3 regions of the Bradyrhizobium sp. USDA 4472 genome follow, and region 1 is predicted to be linked to each of the others. Evidence: riboswitches for the same ligand, from Rfam matches in the RefSeq annotation. Region 1 holds a riboswitch; each other region holds the start of a gene.
What was found. Region 1 has a riboswitch for cobalamin ahead of ACVWZ4_RS34495 (DUF1636 family protein). Riboswitches for the same ligand answer to the same signal wherever they lie in the genome.

Region 1 (2,262 bases):
GCGCCAAGGCCAAGGATGACGCGTGCGTCGATCGCACCATCGGTAATGGGCAGCATCGGCACGCGGCGCGGCATCTCGGCGGTGATCGCGGCCTTGGCGGCTTCAATGCCCGCAGCACCCGCAAGATCGGCCTTGGTGAGCAGCACGATGTCGGCGCAGGCGATCTGATCCTCGAACACCTCCGACAGCGGCGTCTCGTGATCGAGATTCCCGTCGGCCGCGCGTTGCGCTTCGACGGCATCCGGGTCCGGTGCAAAACGGCCGGCGGCGACAGCCTCGGCATCGGCGAGCGCGATCACACCGTCCACGGTGATGCGCGAGCGGATCTCGGGCCAGTCGAATGCCTTCAGCAGCGGTTTCGGCAATGCCAGGCCCGAGGTCTCGATCAGGATGTGATCGGGCTTCACAGGGCGAGCGAGCAACTTCTCCATGGTCGGAATGAAATCGTCGGCAACGGTGCAGCAGATGCAGCCATTGGCTAGCTCGACGATGTTCTCTTCCGGACAGTTCTCGTCGGCGCAGGACTTCAGGATCTCGCCGTCGACCCCCTCGCTGCCGAACTCGTTGACCAGCACGGCGAGCTTCTTGCCTCCGGGATTTCCGAGCAGATGCTGGATCAACGTCGTCTTGCCGGAGCCGAGAAAGCCGGTGACGACGGTCACCGGGACTTTTGCGAGCGAGTTCATTCGGCGGCCTCCGGCAACGCGACAATGGGGGGAATGCGGGCAAGCGATTGCTTGCGGAAGATTTCAGGCCGGCTGCGCCAGGGCACGAGGCCATCTGGCGCGGCGGCATACGCGGCGGCGCCGGCAACGACGTCCTGCGCGTTGGCATCCGAGAGCCGGCCATACACATAGGACCAGCGGCCGGGCGCGCTGAGCGCGACCGAGCAACCCTGGCTACAGGCAGAGAGGCATTCGACGGGAACCAGTTTGACACCGTCGGGAACACCGGCCTCGAGGATCGCGCCATGCAGACGCTTGCCGGGCGTAACCTCGCCTTCGCCGAGCGTCTGGCCGGCGCGACAGGTGATGCAGACATGCAGTGTGACGGTCATCGCCTCTTCCAGAAGTATCAGCCGGAGGCGAAGAGGCCCACGAACCGTTCTTGCGAAGGCTCGTTTCCCCGTCGCGGAACACCCCGTCCGCCGGTCCAAAAATCGTCCGCGCTGGCAGGTCTCCCGGCTTGCGGAGCAGGGCTTTGCCCTTCGATCCCCGCCTTCCCGATCCCCTGGGGGTTCAGTGGCTTTGGGCATCTCTCCGGTCACGGTCGCGGGGGCGGCTGCATTTTGGACCCAATCTTGCCGATTCGGACCCTATCGCATTCCCTCTTCGCCTGTCATAGGACAGGAACCAACGCCGGGCCACCATTTGCCCCCGGCCGCCTCTTGTCAAGCCGAAGGACCCTGTCAGATGACGCCTGAACCGGATAGCCAAACGGCCGACGAAACCGACGCCAAGACCCACGCCAAGACAGACGCCAAGACCCACGCCAAGACAGACGCGAAGAACGAGGCGAAGCACGCCGCAAAAATGGCGAAGATCAAGGTCGCCCGCGACAGGATCATGGCGACCAAGAGCGGCGAAAAAGGGCTCATCATCGTCCACACCGGCGCCGGGAAGGGCAAGTCGTCCTCCGCCTTCGGCATGATCGTGCGCTGCGTCGCTCATGGCTTCCCCTGCGCGGTCGTGCAGTTCATCAAGGGCGCCTGGGATACCGGCGAACGACGCCTGCTCACCGGCCATTTCGGCGAACTGTGCCAGTTCCACGCCATGGGCGAAGGCTTCACCTGGGAGACGCAGGACCGCGCGCGCGACATCGCGGCTGCGCGCGCCGGCTGGGAGAAGGCAAAGGAGCTGATTCTCGATTCCAATCTGCGCATGGTCGTGCTCGATGAGATCAACATCGCGCTGCGCTACGATTATCTCGACATCGGCGAAATCGTCGATTTCCTCAAGACGTCGAAGCCGCCGATGACGCATGTCGTGCTCACCGGGCGCAACGCCAAGGACGAGCTGATCGAGATCGCCGACCTCGTTACCGAGATGACGCTGGTGAAGCATCCGTTCCGCTCCGGCATCAAGGCGCAGGCCGGCGTCGAGTTCTGAAACGTGACGGCACGCGCGCTGATGATCCAGGGGGCCGGTTCGGACGTGGGCAAGTCGCTCATCGTCGCCGGCCTCGCGCGCGCGTTTACGCGGCGCGGCTTGCGCGTGCTCCCGTTCAAGCCGCAGAACATGTCCAACAATGCCGCCGTCACCG
Region 2 (2,262 bases), 6.3 Mb from region 1:
ATGCCGACGGATTGCATTCTTCGTGCCAGGCAATGGGCGAAAATACGCATCGATTTTGTGTGTTCTTGTCGCCTTTCCGACGTGCGCATGTTTCGATGCTTCCATTCGGCGCATCGGCCGCAGCTTGGACCCCCTTGTCCCGCAGTAGAAGAAGCGAGCGCCTCGGATGGAAATCTGATCCCGGCTTGGAGTGCCGCTGCCACCATTGAACGGTGTGCTTCACGATCGCCTTCTTCGTTGACCTACATGCCGGCCAGCGACACGAAGCCGAGTTAGCCGCCGACGTTGAAGTCTGGCTGGCAGGCGATCAATCGGCGCGCCGCGTGTGGTGCCCGAGTGCGCCGAAAAAACCTCCGCTATCGATGCGGATCCTTTAGCAAAGAAGCCGCTGCCCGGTGCAGCTGCTGGGCGAACGCTGAAACGAAGCCGCGTCGAACGCTGCATCTGCTCGAAATGGCGGTAGTCCTCGCCGCGAACGCTGCCTTTGTCCCTGCCATCGCCATAGCGTGCAGAGGCATCCCATGGCAGCTACCGATGCTCACTCGAGACTTTCTGACACGCGATCTCTGACCAGCCAATGTTTCCGGGTGGCGGTTAATCGTTGAGACGCACAGTCATTCGCCGGTCAACGGTCATTCGCTTACCAGATGTCGCAGACTAGCTTGGTACACAATCTGAGAGGTTGACGGGAAAGGTCTCCTACCGATAATCCAGGTCGTCGAGGTTCTCCGGGGCGTGTTCGATCCGGAGCTAAGAGGGAAGCCGGTGCAATGCCGGCGCTGCCCCCGCAACTGTGAGCGGCGAGCCACTGTCCAACGATGTCACTGAAGCCTCCACGGCTTCGGGAAGGCCGGACAGCAGCGACGACCTGCAAGCCAGGAGACCTGCCCCGGCAAAATATTGGTCCACGGGCGGGGTGTCTCGGTGGTGCGCCAAGCAGCTGTCGCATGCGCGACTTCGACTGCCTGCGTCCGCCATGGCCTTGTCCCCAACAGGGGTTAAGCTATGTCTCTTCTCTCTCTTCCCGTTGCTACGCTCGGAACGCCACGCATCGGTCCACGCCGTGAACTGAAATTCGCTCTCGAAAGGTATTGGGCCGGTAGGATAAGCGAACAGCAGTTGCAAGAGGACGCATCCGGCCTGCGCGCAGCGAACTGGGCTCGTCAGAGCTCTATCGGCGTCACTATCATTCCGTCGAATGACTTCTCGCTGTATGATCAAGTGCTCGATACAAGTGTCATGGTTGGCGCGATCCCGGAGATCTACGATTCGAAGGGAGAATCCGTTTCCCTTGCGACGTACTTCGCCATGGCCCGCGGATCGCAATGCGACGACCTCGACCCGAGTGTCGGTCACGGCCTACGAGGATCTGGCGCGCCAGCGCAGGAGATGACCAAGTGGTTCGACACCAATTACCACTACATGGTTCCAGAGTTTCACAAGGGACAGGCGTTCAGGCTGTGCTCTCGCAAACCCATTGAAGAATATGAGGAAGCAAAGGGTCTGGGCTTTCAAACCCGCCCCGTTCTTATCGGACCGGTCACATTCCTAAAGCTCGGCAAGAGTGCCGATAACTCGTTCCAGCCCCTCTCCCTGTTGGATGATCTGATTCCGGTCTATATCGAGGTTCTTCATGAATTGGCCAAACGAGGGGCAAGATGGGTTCAGTTTGACGAGCCCAGCCTGGTCCTTGATCTGGACGAGGCGGCGCGAAAATCCTTGCTACATGCCTATAACCGGTTGGCAAAGGAGGGACCGGCTATCAAAATCTTGGTTGCCAGCTATTTCGGCGCACTAGGCGACAATCTGGATACTGCCTTGAGCCTGCCAGTGTCCGGCCTGCACGTCGATCTGGTTCGATCGCCGGAGTTATTGGAGCAGATCATTGCTGACGGGCGAGCTGATCTCGTCTTGTCGCTCGGTGTCATCGACGGCAGGAATGTATGGAGGTCGAACTTGTCGTCGCTACGCCAGAGGCTAGAGCCCGCGATCGCGAAGCTCGGTAAACACCGTGTACAGCTAGCTCCATCCTGCTCGTTGCTTCACGTACCAGTCGATGCTGAACTAGAGACCGGGCTCACTTCCGACGTCAAGAGCTGGCTCGCCTTCTCGGTTCAGAAGATGCGTGAGCTTGCGATCCTGGCGCGGGCACTCGCTGGCGACCGGAATGTCGGGCAAGCTCTTGCCGAGTCGGAATGCGCTGTGACTGCCCGCCGGAGTTCGCCGAAGATCCATGATGCGAATGTTGCTGCCCGGATGAGG
Region 3 (2,262 bases), 6.0 Mb from region 1:
TACATCAAGACAACAGTGGATGGAATTCAACCGGACAATCTCCTCTCGCTCCCTGAGTGTCCGTGAGGGATCGCAGGCAGTGCGGGCGAGACTCGGCGCCTGTTGGCTTGGGGCATGACAGGACGCTGTCCCTGCCCCGCCCGCACTACCATAGAAGCTAGCGGCACGTGACTCGGCGCTGACCGTTCTGGTGCCATCGCGCTGTCCCTGCCACGTCCCGCTAACTCCGGGGCTCCGTATCCGCGCTGGCTGACCAAAAGCTGACGAGACTGCGCGGCCATCCATAAAACGAAAAGCGGCCCGTGTGAGCCGCTTGCCGTCGAGAACAATACAGACGAGCCTATGATGGCTGCGAGCGTCAAGCACACGACTGCTCGGGCAATAGCTTCGTGTTGACAATTACTGAGGACATCTATCTCAAGGGTTATTCGGTTGGCCACGAGGCGCTCACTAGAAAAGTCATCGGTGAGAGGACAGCTAGGCTGGCCTGATCGCCTTATGTTCGACCGGCCGGAGGCGCGGTCGATGGTCGGGACGCCGCCGGATAAGCTCGGGGCGCTTTTGAAGGCAGCCAAGGGATTTCAATGATCCTTCGGGTGCTATGAATCCACAGAACGAGGAGTCCTTTAGTCGCCTGTCGCATTCGAGCGGGTTCGGGTCGTGGAGCCCTCCACATCATAGCCGCTGAAAACAGCCGCCCACCATCAAAGGCGGCTGTGATCGTCTTGCGCCCGACCGCTGGAAACAGGAAGGGCAGAATCGTATCGTCGCCCATGGCCGGTGTGGTTGCCTCGATGATGTCAGCGCAGAATTGGTCTCAGCAACCGAATCTCACGTCCCATCAGCGGGTCAAACCACACTCGCCTCGCCAGCCACCCACAGGCCCTTCATCAATAAAGATGGGCTAGATACGGCCGAAAGCCGCCCACACCCCGTTTTCGCCGTCCCAGCTGCCGCGGCTTGCCGCCTTGGAGTACTCCGTGGCGCGCTGCTCGAAGAAATAGGCGTGCTCGACACCATTGAGAATCTCGACAAGCCACGGCAATGGATGCGCCTTGAGCTGGGTGAATCCGCCCTCCTTGGCCTCGAAGAAGCCGAAGACCGGGGCAATCCGCAGCTGGGTCAGTCGCCAGTCGGCGACATAGCGGACGTAGGCGTGGATCTGCTCAGCTCGCATGCCCTCGATCTTGCCGAGGCCGAAGGCGAGGTCGACGAAGTTCTCCTCCAGCTTCACCATGGTCTTGGCGACGTCGACGATGTCGTCACGGACAGTGCGCGTCACCGCGCCACGATGACAACCGCTCGCCGCTTACAGTTGCGGGGGCAGCCTCGGAATAGCCGTCGCCGGCGCACCGGGTTCCCTCTTAGCTTCCATCCTACGAGATGCGGGAATGGAACTGCAAGGCCAAAACAGAGCACGTGTGCTGCTATGCTGGGAGCGTTTGATTGCTCCCCACATCCAACGCTGTTGGGCCGGGGAACGGACGTCTTGCTTTCTTCGCACGTGATGCGGGCAATGTGCAAACTTGCTTGCGAATTTGTCCCCCCTTGAGAATGGCGGAGTTCTTCTCGGCTGGGCGCGTGGTGGCCGCGCGGCGGACTAATTCTAGCGTTAGCCCATCGCGGCGATAGCCGATAGCTCCCCACTTCGACGTCCTGATGTAGCTGCCGACATAGTTGCGGCTGGGGCCGCTCATCGCGGGTCAAGTATCCGGTCTAGCGGGGTTAACTCCTCGGCCGCACGGCCATCTCACAGGTTGTCCTACAAGTCTGGCTGAATCCTAGTGGCTCCGAAATCTCGTTGGCAGAGGATCCGGGAGCTTCGTCTATGCCAACGTATAGCTTTCGAAGGAGCGCCTCGCCTGCCATTCCTTTCTTGAGGCCGACGCGATAACTGGGACAGACAAGGCGCCGGAGGCCCAAGCTTTTTCTACGATTTTAGGTCGTGTTCTGGAATGCGAAATTTTAGGATGGCGAAATTCATGTGAACAGATTAGAGTGTGACGAAGTGTGGGCTAAGAGGTTGGATTGAAATTGACTCTCGGCTCTCCTCGCTGGACCAAACGAGAAGACGAACTGCTGCGCAAGCTTGTTGATGCCGGCACGCCTGTGAAATCCATTTGCGATACGCTCAATAGATCCGGGCTAGAGCTTCGCAGGCGCGGCTACTACATTGGCCTACCAAGGAAGTGGTTCAAGCGAACAGCCAACATCTGACGCTGTGAGGCGGCGCTCAGCAATAGGCAGTTCTTCCTGAACCCG

Region 2: it holds a riboswitch for cobalamin, as region 1 does, so the genes downstream of both, metE (5-methyltetrahydropteroyltriglutamate--homocysteine S-methyltransferase) here and ACVWZ4_RS34495 (DUF1636 family protein) in region 1, are expected to answer to the same signal.
Region 3: it holds a riboswitch for cobalamin, as region 1 does, so the genes downstream of both, ACVWZ4_RS05665 (hypothetical protein) here and ACVWZ4_RS34495 (DUF1636 family protein) in region 1, are expected to answer to the same signal.

The regions. Positions count from the first base shown of each region.
Region 1 is NZ_JBSSAM010000001.1:7,302,934-7,305,195, forward strand. Features, by position in the region: gene cobW (cobalamin biosynthesis protein CobW) at 1-686, opposite strand, end outside; gene ACVWZ4_RS34495 (DUF1636 family protein) at 683-1,057, opposite strand; cobalamin riboswitch at 1,154-1,372, opposite strand; gene cobO (cob(I)yrinic acid a,c-diamide adenosyltransferase) at 1,413-2,108, shown strand; gene ACVWZ4_RS34505 (cobyric acid synthase) at 2,130-2,262, shown strand, end outside.
Region 2 is NZ_JBSSAM010000001.1:995,593-997,854, reverse strand. Features, by position in the region: gene ACVWZ4_RS04645 (hypothetical protein) at 1-89, opposite strand, end outside; cobalamin riboswitch at 705-906, shown strand; gene metE (5-methyltetrahydropteroyltriglutamate--homocysteine S-methyltransferase) at 1,006-2,262, shown strand, end outside.
Region 3 is NZ_JBSSAM010000001.1:1,259,018-1,261,279, forward strand. Features, by position in the region: gene ACVWZ4_RS05660 (DUF3892 domain-containing protein) at 1-66, shown strand, start outside; gene ACVWZ4_RS05665 (hypothetical protein) at 905-1,237, opposite strand; cobalamin riboswitch at 1,216-1,411, opposite strand; gene ACVWZ4_RS05670 (hypothetical protein) at 2,029-2,217, shown strand.